Regions from separate parts of the Pelosinus baikalensis genome, predicted to be linked through region 1. Evidence: riboswitches for the same ligand, from Rfam matches in the RefSeq annotation. Region 1 holds a riboswitch; the other holds the start of a gene.

Region 1 (7,640 bases):
TTGGCAGAATTTCCAACAGACAAGAGTATCGATCAATCAACTTGATGATATTATGAGTGAAAAATCAGAACCTGTTTTTGATCCAAACCGAACCACCCTATCAACGATTCGTGGAGAAATTGTATTAGATCGAGTCACATTCCGGTATCGGGAAGATACAAATGAGATACTTAGCCAAATCAACCTGAAAATAGAGGCTGGTGTTAGTATTGGTATTGTTGGCAGATCGGGCTCAGGTAAAAGTACCTTGACCAAAATCATTCAAAGACTGTATGTACCAGAAACAGGCAGAATACTAATTGATGGTGTGGATATGGCTCAAGTCGAACCCGCTTGGCTGAGACGACAGGTAGGGGTAGTGCTGCAAGAAACCTATCTGTTCAATGGGAGTATTAAAGATAACATTGCATTAGCTAAACTGGATGCTAGTATGGAAGAAATACAAAAGGTCGCACAGATTGCGGGAGTAGATGAATTTGCCAATGAAATGCCCAATGGTTATAACACGATTGTGGGTGAACGAGGTGCTACCTTATCAGGAGGGCAAAAACAACGCATCGCCATTGCCCGGGCATTGCTTACAGATCCTAGAATTCTTATTTTTGATGAGGCCACCAGTGCACTAGACAATGAATCAGAAAATATTATAAAAGCGAATCTCGGACAAATGGCAGCAGGACGAACATTAATCATGATCGCTCATCGACTGACGACAATACGTGACTGTGATACCATTATCGTAATGGAGCAGGGAAAGATCGTTGAACAAGGATCGCATCTTGAATTGCTAGCCCAAAAAGGCAGTTATTACGAATTGTATAAACTGCAGGAAATTGAGAGCAAAAACCACCCGACAGGTGGTCATTAACTCAACATAGTATGGCTCGATTGCCAGTGCTGCAGAATCTGATGCTAAAGGCTATGTTTCTTACGGTTTGGTATCGAATAAGACTCGCATGTTAAAAGATGCGAAAAAAGGTAAGCTTTTAACTCTGGATATGGTGGAATTAGATCAAACAACACTGATTTATAAGCTTCGCAAAGAACAAGATGCGATGTATAATAAGTAGAATATTTATCGATTAAGAGTTACAATAAAAGCTGATATGAAAATTCATATCAGCTTTTATTGTAAAACTAGTAGTTACTAAAAAAACGGTATGTAAAAGGAGAGAAACAAATGGGTAAAATTGATGAGATGTCAGTAAATGCAATTCGAATTCTAGCAGCAGATTCGGTACAAAAAGCGAATTCCGGTCATCCTGGACTGCCCCTTGGCTGCGCAGCCATGGCGTATGAATTATGGGCAAATCACATGAAACACAATCCTAAAAATCCGAAATGGGTAAATCGAGACCGCTTTGTTTTATCAGCTGGTCATGGATCTACATTACTCTATTCGCTATTACATTTATTTGGCTATGGTAATTTGTCAATTGAAGACCTCGCGCAATTTAGACAAGAGGATTCGCTAACTCCAGGTCATCCAGAATATGGTCATACCATAGGAGTGGAAGCTACAACCGGGCCACTTGGCGCTGGTATGGGTATGTCCGTAGGTATGGCAATGGCAGAAGCCCATCTTTCTTCCATCTTTAATAAAGAAGGATTTCCTATTGTAGATCATTATACCTATGTACTAGGCGGTGATGGATGCATGATGGAAGGAATCACCTCAGAAGTACTTTCACTGGCAGGAACCTTAGGTCTAAGTAAGCTGATTGTATTTTACGATAGCAACAACATTACCATAGAAGGAAGCACGGACATTGCTTTCACAGAAGATGTAGAAAAAAGGATGCAGGCATTTGGTTTCCAGACCATCGTAGTAGAGGATGGAAATGATCTTGAGGGAATTGGAAAGGCAATTCAAGCGGCTAAGGCTGAAACCAATAAACCCTCATTTATCATAGTAAAAACACAAATTGGCTATGGCTGCCCGGCAAAGCAATGCCAAGCAAGTGCACATGGCGAACCCTTAGGTGTAGAAAATGTTGCGGCTTTGAAAGAAAATCTCGGATGGGAAAAACAAGATGCGTTTTATGTCCCTGATGCTGTTTACCATCATTACAAAAAGATTGCAGAAAAAAAGGCAGAGGACGAAACAACTTGGAATGGGCTGTTTTTGGCCTATAGTGAAAAATACCCTGAGATGAAAACTCTTTGGCAGCAATATTTCGATAATAATGCATTAACAGATCTTCTAAATAAAGAAGAGTTTTGGGCTTACGCTGACAAAGCAGATGCAACACGAAACTTGTCTGGAATTATGATCAATCGCATTAAAGATATATTGCCAAACTTTATTGGCGGCAGTGCCGATCTTGCACCTTCCAATAAAACAAATATGAAAGATGCCGGAGATTTTTCAAAATCAAATTACAGTGGCAGAAATATTCACTATGGTGTAAGAGAGATTGGAATGGCAGCGATTGGTAATGGTCTTGCTTTACATGGGGGACTGAAAACTTTTGTTGGGACTTTCTTTGTATTTAGTGACTATGTAAAACCAATGGCAAGATTGGCATCGCTGATGGAATTGCCTGTTACATATGTTTTGACTCATGACAGCATCGGTGTTGGTGAAGATGGTCCCACCCATGAACCAATTGAACAATTAGCTATGCTGAGAGCAATGCCTAATTTTACCGTGTTCAGACCAGCAGATGCAACAGAAACATGTGCTGCATGGTACTATGCCATTACAACGGCAAAAACGCCGACTGCTTTGGTTTTATCAAGACAAAATCTGCCACAATTAAAAGGGGCAAGCAAAGAAGCATTAAAAGGTGGATATGTCCTGGCCGATTCCAATAAAGCAGTGCCAGATGGAATTATTATAGCAAGCGGATCAGAAGTGGAATTGGCTGTGAATGCCAAAGTAGAATTAGCTAAAGAAAATATTGACGTAAGAGTCGTAAGTATGCCCTCTATAGATGTTTTTGAGGAGCAGTCAGACGAATATAAAGAAAGTGTGCTGCCCAAAGCCGTGAGAGGGAGAGTCGCAGTAGAAGCAGCCAGCGATTTTGGTTGGGGCAAGTATGTTGGACTTGATGGTGCATATGTAACCATGAAAGGTTTTGGGGCATCAGCGCCAGCGAAAACATTATTTAATAAATTTGGTTTCACCACAGAAAATGTTGTTGCAGTAACCAAGAAGGTATTGAAAGGCAACTAGCGTAGAAGAAATAGGAACTGTAGTGTTAAAAAAGGAGATCGGATTCATGAAGAAGATAGGAGTGTTAACCAGCGGCGGGGATGCCCCAGGCATGAATGCAGCCATTCGAGCCATAGTAAGAACAAGCATTTATCATGATCTCAAAGTTGTTGGAATCCAAAGAGGTTATACGGGTCTCTTACATGGTGAAATAAAAGAAATGCATATAGCATCGGTTGGCGATATCATTCACCGAGGCGGAACGATTCTTAAAACTTCCAGATGTGAAGAAATGAAAACAGAAGCTGGCATCAATAAGGCAATTGAAATATTAGAGAAAAATGAAATTGACGGCCTCATCGTAATCGGTGGAGATGGTTCTTTCCAGGGAATTAATAAACTTGGTCGCGGCAATATCAAAGTAATGGGAATTCCCGGTACCATTGATAACGATTTAGCGTACACCGATTATACAATTGGTTTTGATACAGCAGTTAATACGGTGCTCGATTCCATCAGCAAAATAAGAGATACATCCATGTCTCATGAGAAAGTAACCATTATTGAAGTGATGGGAAGGCACTGCGGGGATATCGCTCTTTACGCAGGTCTTGCTGGAGGGGCGGAAAGTATCTTAGTTCCAGAAGAACAATATGAAGTGAAGAAAATTTGTGAGAAAATGCTGCAAGGCAGGAAGCGCGGGAAAGCTCATAATATTATTATGTTGGCTGAAGGCAGAGGATCTGCTGCAGAGTTACAAAAAGAAATATTGAATAATGCTGGTATTGAATCAAGAGTTACGGTGCTTGGATATCTTCAGCGAGGCGGAGTGCCCACCGCTGTTGATCGAATATTAGCAAGCAAAATGGGAGCTATGGCTGTTAATCTATTGATTGAGGGGAAATCCAATCGTGCCATTGGCATAAAAGACAATCACTTGATTAACATAGATATTATGGAAGCGCTTACGAAAAGAAAAGTATTTGATCAAGAAATGTACAATTTATCTCAAATATTGTCAATCTAGCAAGACGGTAAGGGTAAGGTGAGAAGGATGAAAAGAATCGAAGTAATAAGCGGTGAAAATATCCAATTAGCACTAGGCAGTTCAAAGCGACAATATCTAGTGGGTGAATTAGCCTTGCCTCAAGAACTGGAATATTTACGAGATCCTCATGTAGAAGCCGGCATTACAGAATATACAGAGTATACGATTGAAAAACCGCACTATCATACAACAACAACCGAGTATATCTATGTATTAGCAGGGGAAAGCAAGTATATCAACGTAAAGACGCGAGAAGAAACCTTTGTTAAACAAGGAGATTTTTATTTAATTCATCAAGGAATTACCTATGCACAAAAGTCAAAAGCGGGGCTTAAATTATTGTTTTTTAAATATCCTTCGGGTAATGATAAAGTTACCGTTGAGGATAACGGAAGCTTAGATGAGTGGTATAGCAGCTTTTAAAAAATAATACTACCATGCAATAAAAACCGAACGATCTGCAAGTTCTCTGTTGAGTTCTTGCAAGTCGTTCGGTTTTTTGCGTTCCCTGGCAGAATCCTATTTTTCGTAATTTGCGATTAAACGTGAAGCATATGACAAGGGAGCGGTACTGCTTTGCGCAGGAGAGGCTAAGTATTCCTGCTGCTGTAATGCGCGTAAACCTTGATCACTAATTTCAACAACATCTGCTTTTTGTCGTGTAATTTTTGAGCCAAAATTACGTTTATTGTATTTGCTGCTTTTTTGTATGTTAGTCATTTGATTTTGCTGCGATATTTGAAGATAGGCAGCACCCATTTTTCGTATGGGAGATACTTTAATGATTGGTTGCATTTATGATAAACTCCTTTCTTTTGGAATTTACTTGAAATACTATCTTTAGAATAGTATATAAATGTGACAAAATAATGACGATTGGCAACCAATTCCAAATGGGGTAAATTCTGATCTAGCGGTTTAACTGCTGCGGACGAATATGCTCTCCTGCCACATTTGACAGATATAATCGAAAATTAAATGTGCCAGCGTCGTTGTAAATGCTCCGATTCCAGCAAGAGACAACTAGCCCTCCCATCATCGACATACACCTAGTATCTCTCCAGTGCGAGTTCCTTATTCACCGAAATACATCCTCAAGCTTATGAACGCCTCACTCAAAAACCTCAGTTTCTTTTTTTGCGTGCAAGAAAAGGGTAGGATTGAACTGTTAGGAGCAGAGGAATGGAATTCCTTGACAAATATAAAATCACAAGTATACTTATAAGTATCGACTTATTCTCAGGGCGGGGTGAAATTCCCCATCGGCGGTATCTCAGTTGTACTGAGGAGCCCGCGAGCGCTCTTTTAGAAAAAGAGGTCAGCAGAACTGGTGAGAAACCAGTGCCGACGGTATAGTCCGGATGGAAGAGGATAAGGCAGTCAGCTAAAAAAGTTTATTCTAAAATGTGGGTTAATGCTGTTTTATGTCTGTGTTGAGCTGTCTGTCCATCTGTGCCCTGATTCTAGTAAGTCCGACTAAAATCATTAGGAGGAGTATACTGTGAATCAAACATTACTAACTCGATTTGGAAATCCTATGGAGCGGGTGGAAGCCGCATTACACGCATTGCGAAATGGTCAGGGGGTCTTGGTTACTGATGATGAAGAGCGGGAAAATGAAGGCGATATTTTCTTTGCAGCAGAATCTTTAACCAATGAACAAATGGCTATGCTTATTCGTGAGGGAAGCGGAATTGTTTGCTTGTGCTTGACGGAAGAAAGAGTACAGGCATTAGAATTGCCCATGATGGTAGATGTAAATACCAGTAGCTTTGAAACCCCTTTTACCATTTCAATTGAAGCGGCAGCCGGAGTTACTACAGGTGTTTCTGCTGCTGACCGTGTGGCCACGGTGAAAGCGGCGATTGCTGATCCTATAAGACCTGATTGCCTTCGGCGGCCAGGTCATGTTTTCCCATTAAAGGCCAAGCAAGGCGGCGTTTTGGAAAGAGCAGGACATACCGAATCCAATGTTGATTTAATGCGCATTGCAGGATTAAAACCTTATGGTGTATTATGTGAACTAACAAATCCTGATGGTACAATGGCACGTATGCCTGAAATAGTAGCATTTGCAGAGAAAAATCATATGCCGGTAATTACGGTTGAAGATATAATTGCTTATCGCAAGAACAGGGGAATATAAAATACAGCAAGGTAGAAGCGACGGTTTTGTTGCTTCTACCTTTTATTAGTTATAATAAATTGCAGTAAGAGGAGTTTTGTAGGAAAAATTAGGTAGTTTAAAAGTGTTAATTAGAAGCTAGAGACAAGATTTCCTGAAAATGCAGTGCATAAGAATTTCGCCACAGGTCAATAACTAATCATGCGGTAAACTGGTAGCATAAGCACAGCAAGGGAGGTTTGAAGCATGAGAGAAAAATTGATTTCTGGCATGTTTTCCACTGTGTCCGAAGCTGAATTAATGATGTTATTGGCTGCTGAGTCAGAGGCTGAGGATGCGCCAGCTGAGCAGCAGGAAATCAATAGCCAAAACGGAGTTGCAAATGAGGAAATGGACAATCATACAACTAGTAGCTGACCTTTTGCCCCCGGAGCTCTGTTTGCAGGATGGCTGTCTTTCACCGTAATTGTAGCGTTGACTTTCTAGCATATTGCGCCAGTTAACCGCAAAGAAAGAGAGAGCGTTCCTAGACATTTTGACAGGGACGTTCTCTCTGTTTTATAGGTCGGCTATAACTCGCTCTACTATAGGCGTTGTAGTTTTTGGCTAAATAATATAAAACAAGGAAAAGCAGTGAAAGAAGGTGAAATAGAAAATACCAGAAGAATTAAAACGAATTGAACCGCAGGTATAGGGAATCTGCATATTAAATCATTAGTATCTTCTGTTTTGATTTGACATAGTAGTGAATATCAATTAGGTAAACAATTTAAAAGGAGGACACGTATTGTTATGGTAAGGTACGTACTATTTGACTTTGATGGTACTTTGGTAGATTCACTAAATATCGTTATCGAAGTGTATAACCAGCTTGCAAGCAAGTATGAAGCAAAGAAGATAGAGCAAAAGGATATTGCACATATAAAAAGACTATCTATTACGGAAAGGTCTAAATTTCTTGATTTTAAATTATATAAATTTCCACTTCTAGCGTTGGACATTTACAAACTATATAAGTACTCCATAAAGGATCTTATTTTGTTTGATGGAATTAAGGAATTATTGGAAGAATTAAATGCGTGTGGCTTTCAGCTAGCAATTGTCTCAACAAATTCGGAGCAGAATATAAGAGAATGTCTTAAGCATAATCAGATTGACTTTATTAATGAAATTATTTGTTCTAACAATATGTTTGGAAAGAATGAAGATATTAAAAGATTTTTAAAAACGCACAAACTGAAAGATTCCGAAGCGATTTATGTTGGAGACGAAGTTAGAGACATTATTGCGGGCAAAAAAAGTGGTGTTAA
Region 2 (7,640 bases), on a different contig from region 1:
CCACACAGATATTGCCACGTTTAGATGAGCCCATTATATCTCAAGCCAATTCGGGGACTGCGCTAGAAGTGGATAATAATAATTTGCAGAAAAAAAATCATTCCAAACGAGTAGTATGGGGACTGGTATTATTACTGCTATTTGGTTTTATGATAGGTGCCTTTTTCGCATTTGGTAAGTTCTGGAGCAACAATGAAGTTACTGTGCCTAATGTTATTGGTAAGCAAGTTGAGGTTGCCCGCAGTCTTTTAGTAGATCAAAACTTGCGAGTGAATGTATCCGAAGCATTTAGTGATAAAATACCAGCCGGACATGTTATTTCCCAATCTCCAGATGCTGGAAATATTGTAAAAGAGCAGCGTATGATTAATCTTGTCGTTAGTAAGGGTGGCGAAATTACTGTAGTTCCTGATCTTAGAGGACTTAGTCGGCGAGATGCAGAGCTGCAAATTAAAAATGCAGGACTTGTGGTAGGGAGAATTGATGAGCAGTTTAATGCTGATACGCCTGTTGATGTTATTATTAATCAGCAGCCGCGGCCACCTGCACAGGTTAATAAAAATACAGCGATTGATCTTGTTGTAAGTAAAGGGGCTGGTCCGCGCAAATTTGCTTTGCCAGATTTCCGTGGAACGCCAATTAATACTGTAAATACTCAATTTGAAAGTTTAAAATTAAAGGTTGGTAAAGTAACAGAAGAAGTGAGTGACAAATATCCTTCTGGGACGATTATTGGACAAAACCCCAGTCCTGCTGCTGAGATTACAGAAGGTGCAGCCGTTGACTTAACGGTTGCCAAGGGAAATACTAGTGCTACCAAAAAGGCTGTAGTGCAGATCACTGTTCCTGAAGGAGCAATACGGCAAGCTGTACAAATCGTCATAACAGATACAAATGGACGGCGTGTAGTTTATGAAAATGTACACAAGCCTGGTGATAAGGTTGAAAAAACAGTTGATGGTGTAGGACAAGTAAGAGTACAAGTATATATAAATGGTGTATTGTTGCAAGAGCAAACAATATAACAGGAGGCAAAAAAGTGCAGCATGGGGTGATATTGAAAACATATAATAGTTTTTATTATGTGAAGACCAATGCGAAAGTAACAATGTGTACTTTGCGAGGACGTTTTAAGAAAGAGCGCTTTTCTCTTCTAGTAGGGGATGAAGTAGAGTATAATATAACAGAAAATGGCAAGGGAATCATTGAAAAGATTTTACCGCGTCGTAGTATGCTGCAACGACCGATGATTGCGAATATCGATCAAGTGATCATCACTTTTGCAGCAGTAAGCCCAGATATCAATACCATATTAATAGACCGATTTTTAGTATTGGCTGAAATGTCAGATTTAGATATTGTCATCTGTATTAATAAAATTGATTTAGCAGATAGTGAGGAATTAAAACCAATTCTCGAACTATATCGTAGCATTGGCTATTGTGTTATTACGATATCTGCTAAGATGGGTGTTGGCATAGAAGAATTACGTAATCAGCTATCTGGGAAGATTAGCGTATTTGCCGGTCCCTCTGGGGCTGGTAAATCTACGATCTTAAATACTGTAGAAGAGGGTCTTACATTGGTAACTGGTCAAGTCAGTGAAAAGATAGGACGTGGTAAACATACGACTCGCTTTGCTGAATTGTTACCTCTTTCTAGTGGCGGATTTGTAGTAGATACACCAGGTTTTAGCTTTACTGAGTTTGAGAATGTGAAAAAAAATGAACTGATGTATTATTTTCCTGAAATTGCAGCCGTTGTGCATGAGTGTAAATTTAATACTTGCCTACATTTAAAAGAGCCTCAGTGTGCTGTAAAGCAGTTAGTGACAGAGGGGCGTATTCAGGAGCAACGCTATCATTCCTATACTGAAATATTGGCAGAAATTCAAGATAAGAAGAAAGGATTTTAAATAGTATGATTAAAATTTCACCATCGATTCTTTCAGCCGATTTCTCGAAATTAGCTGAAGATATAAAACTAGTAGAGGCAGCAGGTGCTGATATGTTGCACATCGACATAATGGATGGTCATTTTGTGCCGAATCTTACTTTTGGGCCACCTGTTGTAGCTGCGATTCGTAAGGTTACTACATTGTTATTTGATGTACATTTAATGGTTAATAATCCTCAAGATTTCATTGAACCCTTTGCTAAAGCAGGAGCCGATCTTTTAACAATCCATGTTGAAACAGCTCCACACTTGCATAGAATCTTGCAATGTGTTCGAGAACTAGGGCTAAAAACGGGAGTGTCCCTTAATCCGGCAACACCGCTATCATCAATCGAAGAAGTACTTGGAGAAGTGGATATGGTCTTATTAATGACTGTAAATCCGGGATTTGGCGGTCAAAAATTTATCCCTAGTATGATTCATAAAATAGCGAAACTAAAAAAAATGATTGATGAACGTAATCTGAAGGTCGATATACAAGTTGATGGAGGCATAAATCCAGTAACGGCTAGAGAAGTTGTAGCTGCAGGTGCCAATATTTTAGTAGCAGGTTCTGCGATATATCAGGCAGATGACATAAAAAAAGCGATTTGTGAAATTAGAGGGACTTGATTATTTCCCTTAATGCTGGTAACATATACAGTAATTGAATAAGTAAGCCTTTGGGGCAAGGTGAAAAAGAGCGATCTTTTAACTCCTTACCGGCGGTGATTAGCCCGCGAGCCGTATGGCTGATCCGGTGGAATTCCGGAGCCGACAGTATAGTCTGGATGGAAAAAGGTGATGATTTAAGTCTTATATAAGGCTTAATCAATGTTGCATTCTAATGTTCTATGAGGCTGTTAAAAAGTTTTTTTAAACTTTTTTAACAGCTTAATTTTTTTGGAGGGTCAATTATGGATGAAAAGTATATGGGGCAGGCATTAGCTTTAGCTCAGTATGCTAAAGGTCGTACCAGTCCCAATCCTATGGTTGGAGCGGTGATTGTTCGTGATGGGCGAGTGGTTGGCGAAGGATGGCATAGAAAGGCTGGTACGCCCCATGCTGAAATTAATGCATTGCAGCAAGCTGGAGATTTAGCCTATAATGCCAGTATCTATGTTACATTAGAGCCTTGCTCTCATCATGGCAGAACAGGACCATGTGTGGAAGCTTTAATTGCAGCTGGTATTAAAAAAGTAATTATTGCCATGACAGATCCTAACCCCTTAGTAGCCGGGCAAGGTATTTCTAAGTTACGTGAGGCTGGGATTGAAGTAATAGAAGGTGTCTTGGCAAAGGAAGCAGCAAAGCTAAATGAAACGTTTATAAAATGGATTTCTACGAAAAAGCCTTTTGTACTTTTGAAAAGTGCCATGTCTTTAGATGGGAAAATTGCTTCTTATACAGGACATTCTAAGTGGATCACAGGGGTAGAATCACGAATTTATGTTCATCAATTACGAGATACTTATGATGCTATCTTAGTCGGGATTGGTACAGTGCTCGCTGATAACCCCACTTTAACTACTCGTCTGGCGTATCAGGGGAAAAATCCTATTCGTGTGGTCGTTGACAGTATGGCACGCACACCAATTCATTCTAATGTCGTTACGGATGGATTAGCGCGAACCATGATTGCTGTTACTGATAAAGCACCTCAAGAAAAAATTGATGCTCTTAGAGCTTATGGTGTGGAAGTAATCGAGTGTGAGAAAACGACGGCTGGTGTGAATTTGTCTCATTTATTTAAGATATTAGGTGAGCAGCAAATTACGAGTACTTTGATTGAGGGTGGAGCTGCCATCAATGCTTCTGTTCTAGAAGATAATTTGGTTGATAAAATCAATTGGTTTATTGCTCCTAAAATAATTGGTGGTGTGGATGCTCCAGGTCCAGTTGGCGGAAAAGGGATAGCTGATGTAAATGACGCCAAAGGATTTGAAGATATACATATGGAAGCAATTGGAGAAGATATATTAATTAGCGCATATCTGCGTAACCGGGAGGGACGAGATGTTTACCGGACTTGTGGAAGAATTAGGTAAAGTCAAAGCCATTGCACGTGGTGTAAAATCTGTGCGTTTAACGGTAGCGGCAAATAAGGTCTTACAAGATGTTAAATTAGGCGATAGTATTGCTGTTAATGGAACTTGTCTTACGGTAGTTGAATATGATGCATATTACTTTACGGCTGATGTTATGCCAGAAACAGTGGATAGTACAGCCCTGGCAAGTTTACAAATTGGTTCTAAGGTAAATCTTGAGAGAACGCTTAGTATTGGTGATCGCTTTGGCGGTCATATTGTAAGCGGGCATATTGATGGTATTGGAATCATTCGAACTAAAGATAATAATGATAATGCCGTAATTGTTAAAATAGAGGCTGGTTCCGAGGTTATGCGCTATATTGTAAAAAAAGGTTCTATTGCAATTGATGGTATCAGTCTCACTATCGTAGATTATGGACAGGATTGGTTTAGTGTATCATTAATACCTCATAGCGCTTCTGCCACTACATTAGGATTTAAGAAAACGGGGGATGTCGTAAATCTAGAAGTGGATGTTATTGGAAAATATGTAGAGAAGCTGCTAAATTTAGACTCGGCTCAACAACAATCTAAAACTTCTGCTATTAACATGAATTTTCTAGAGAAAAATGGGTTTACACTATAAATTGGAGGAATGAACATGAAATTTAATACGATTGAAGAAGCAATTGAAGACATTAAAAATGGTAAAATCATCGTGGTAGTTGATGATGATGATAGAGAAAATGAGGGCGACTTATTAATGGCTGCTGATAAAGTGACTCCTGAGGCTATTAATTTTATGGCGACTCATGGACGTGGGCTTATTTGTATGCCAGTTATTGGTTCTAAATTGGACGAACTGGGTATTGGTGCGATGGTATGTGACAATACGGATCCAAATTGTACTGCTTTTACAGTATCGGTTGATGCACATACTGTGACAACAGGTATTTCAGCCCATGAAAGAGCAGAAACGATTAGGGCTATGTTAGACCCCAATGCTCTCCCAGAACATTTTAGAAGACCAGGTCATATTTTCCCATTGCGGTATGTAGAAGGCGGGGTCTTAAGACGTGCAGGGCATACGGAAGCCGCAGTTGACTTACCAAAGTTAGCTGGATGTTACCCTGCAGGTGTAATTTGCGAAATTATGAATGATGATGGCAGAATGGCTAGAGTTCCAGACCTACTGGAATTTGTTGCGAAACATAATCTGAAGATCATTTCCATTGCAGAATTAATTAAGTATCGGAAGGCTAATGAATCATTTATCATACGCGGTGCAGAAACAAAAATGCCAACTAAATATGGCGATTTTCAATTAGTTGCTTATGAGAGCAAATTAGATAATCAATGTCATGTTGCTTTAGTGAAAGGTGAAGTGGCAGGTAAAGAAAATGTACTAGTGCGCATACATTCAGAATGCTTAACGGGTGATGTATTAGGATCACTGCGCTGTGATTGCGGCGAACAACTAGATAATGCATTAAAACGTATTAGTCAGGAAGACGCAGGGGTCCTGGTTTATATGCGCCAAGAAGGTCGTGGAATTGGTCTTGCCAATAAAATTCGTGCTTATGCATTGCAGGATCAGGGTAAGGATACAGTAGAAGCAAATGAAATATTGGGTTTTGCACCTGATCTCAGAGATTATGGGATTGGAGCTCAAATATTAGTCGATTTAGGGTTAACAAGTATTAAGCTGCTTACGAATAATCCTAAAAAAAGAGCAGGTTTAGAAGGTTATGGATTAACGATTACGGAAAGAGTACCTGTGGAAATTAAAGCGAATAAATTCAATCAACGTTACTTATCTGTTAAAAAAGTAAAGTTAGGGCATTTACTTAAACAATATGGGGAGGAATAAGAATATGGTAAAATTTATTGAAGGACAATTAGTAGCTGAAGGATTAAAAATTGGTGTTGTAGTGGCGAGATTCAATGAGTTTATAAACAGTAAGCTGTTAGATGGAGCTTTAGATGGTCTTAAAAGACATGGTGTAAAGGAAGAGGATATCGAAGTTGCTTGGGTACCTGGTGCATTTGAAATACCTTTAGTAGCACAGAAAATGGCTAACAGCAATAAATATCAAGCTGTGATATGCTTAGGTACTGTTATAAGAGGAAGTACTAGTCATTATGATTATGTTTGTGCAGAAGTATCTAAAGGAGTAGCTCACGTTGGTATGGCTACAGGTGTTCCTACTATCTTTGGTGTTCTTACCACAGAAAGCATTGAACAAGCAATCGAAAGAGCAGGTACGAAAGCAGGGAATAAAGGTTTTGAGTCTGCAGTAACCGCTATTGAAATGGCTAATTTATTAAGGCAAATATAATAAAAGTAAAATATTTCCAGGGAAATGGTGAGTGATTACATGAATATTGGTATTATCAGTGATACTCATGGTTGTGCAAAAACATGGGAAACAATTTATGATAAATATTTTACACAGTGTGATTTTATTATTCATGCTGGAGATATACTATATCATGGTCCACGAAATGATATTCCGGCAGAATACAATCCTAAGCAATTAGCAAATGTACTGAATGATTGTCCTATTCCCATTATAGCAGCGTGTGGTAATTGCGATGCTGAGGTGGATAGCATGGTATTAAATATGCCCATACAGTCACCCTACACTTATACGATGGTAGATGGCTTACGTATTATTGCTACGCATGGACATAATCTTACAGATGATGCTAAGAAGGAAATGGCAATCAAGTTTAAGGCCAATTTATTTATCACAGGGCATACTCATGTAGCAGTACTGGAAAAAAATAATAACATTGTGTATTTGAATCCAGGATCGCCAGCGATGTCCAAGAGAGCCGATGGACTTGGTACATTTGCTAGGTTAGCAGGAGATACTATTGAGGTTTTAGATGCTATGAGTGGGCAAGTTTTAATGTCAGAAAGGTTATAAAGGGGGGGGGAAATCATGGGGGACCATATTACAAGGGCAACTATAGTGGGTGGAGTGCGGGCTTTTGCCGCGGTGACTACAACCCTAGTAGAAGAGGCTAGAAAACGCCATGATTGTTATCCGGTAGCAGCTGCTGCTCTAGGGCGGACTATGACTGGAGCTCTATTATTAGCTGCAAATCTTAAAACAGATGAGAGCATTACAATAAAAATTAGTGGAGATGGTCCTCTAGGTGAGGTTGTTACTGATGCTCATGCTAATGGAAGCGTTCGTGGGTATGTTAAAAATCCACATGCCCACTTACCCTTACGAGAGGGGAAGTTAGATGTTGGTCATGCTGTTGGTAAGGGGCAGATATCTGTTACTCGATTTACAGGTTTAAAGCAGCCTTTTACAGGTAGTGCAGAATTAGTGAGTGGTGAAATAGCTGAAGATATTACTAATTACTTATATGTATCAGAGCAAACTCCGTCAACAGTAGCTTTAGGTGTTTTAGTGCAGCCAGATATGATTGTTACTGCGGCTGGAGGATTTATGGTACAAGCGTTACCTAATGCTGATGATGAGGTTTTAAGTAAAATTGAAAAAAATATAGCTTTATTACCACCCATTTCCCAATTGATAAGCGAGGGATTAGATGCAGCTGGTATCATAAATCGAATCTTTGCTGGCTTATCAGTTACCATTTATGAAGAAGTTCCTTTGGAATTTAAATGTACTTGTTCCTTGGAAAAGGTGCAGA

The links. A riboswitch is a leader RNA that binds a small molecule or an ion and turns the genes downstream of it on or off. The one in region 1 is predicted to bind FMN.
Region 2: another riboswitch for FMN. It lies ahead of ribD (bifunctional diaminohydroxyphosphoribosylaminopyrimidine deaminase/5-amino-6-(5-phosphoribosylamino)uracil reductase RibD); the one in region 1 lies ahead of ribB (3,4-dihydroxy-2-butanone-4-phosphate synthase).

What each region holds. Positions count from the first base shown of each region.
Region 1 is NZ_JAJHJB010000011.1:22,229-29,868, reverse strand. Features, by position in the region: gene LMF89_RS09930 (peptidase domain-containing ABC transporter) at 1-868, shown strand, start outside; gene tkt (transketolase) at 1,181-3,178, shown strand; gene pfkA (6-phosphofructokinase) at 3,225-4,184, shown strand; gene LMF89_RS09915 (cupin domain-containing protein) at 4,212-4,628, shown strand; gene LMF89_RS09910 (hypothetical protein) at 4,725-5,000, opposite strand; FMN riboswitch at 5,437-5,582, shown strand; gene ribB (3,4-dihydroxy-2-butanone-4-phosphate synthase) at 5,707-6,351, shown strand; gene LMF89_RS09900 (hypothetical protein) at 6,577-6,747, shown strand; gene LMF89_RS09895 (HAD-IA family hydrolase) at 7,123-7,640, shown strand, end outside.
Region 2 is NZ_JAJHJB010000006.1:131,206-138,845, forward strand. Features, by position in the region: gene pknB (Stk1 family PASTA domain-containing Ser/Thr kinase) at 1-1,025, shown strand, start outside; gene rsgA (ribosome small subunit-dependent GTPase A) at 1,040-1,915, shown strand; gene rpe (ribulose-phosphate 3-epimerase) at 1,921-2,568, shown strand; FMN riboswitch at 2,611-2,742, shown strand; gene ribD (bifunctional diaminohydroxyphosphoribosylaminopyrimidine deaminase/5-amino-6-(5-phosphoribosylamino)uracil reductase RibD) at 2,853-3,983, shown strand; gene LMF89_RS06755 (riboflavin synthase) at 3,952-4,611, shown strand; gene LMF89_RS06760 (bifunctional 3,4-dihydroxy-2-butanone-4-phosphate synthase/GTP cyclohydrolase II) at 4,627-5,835, shown strand; gene ribH (6,7-dimethyl-8-ribityllumazine synthase) at 5,840-6,304, shown strand; gene yfcE (phosphodiesterase) at 6,344-6,898, shown strand; gene hslO (Hsp33 family molecular chaperone HslO) at 6,914-7,640, shown strand, end outside.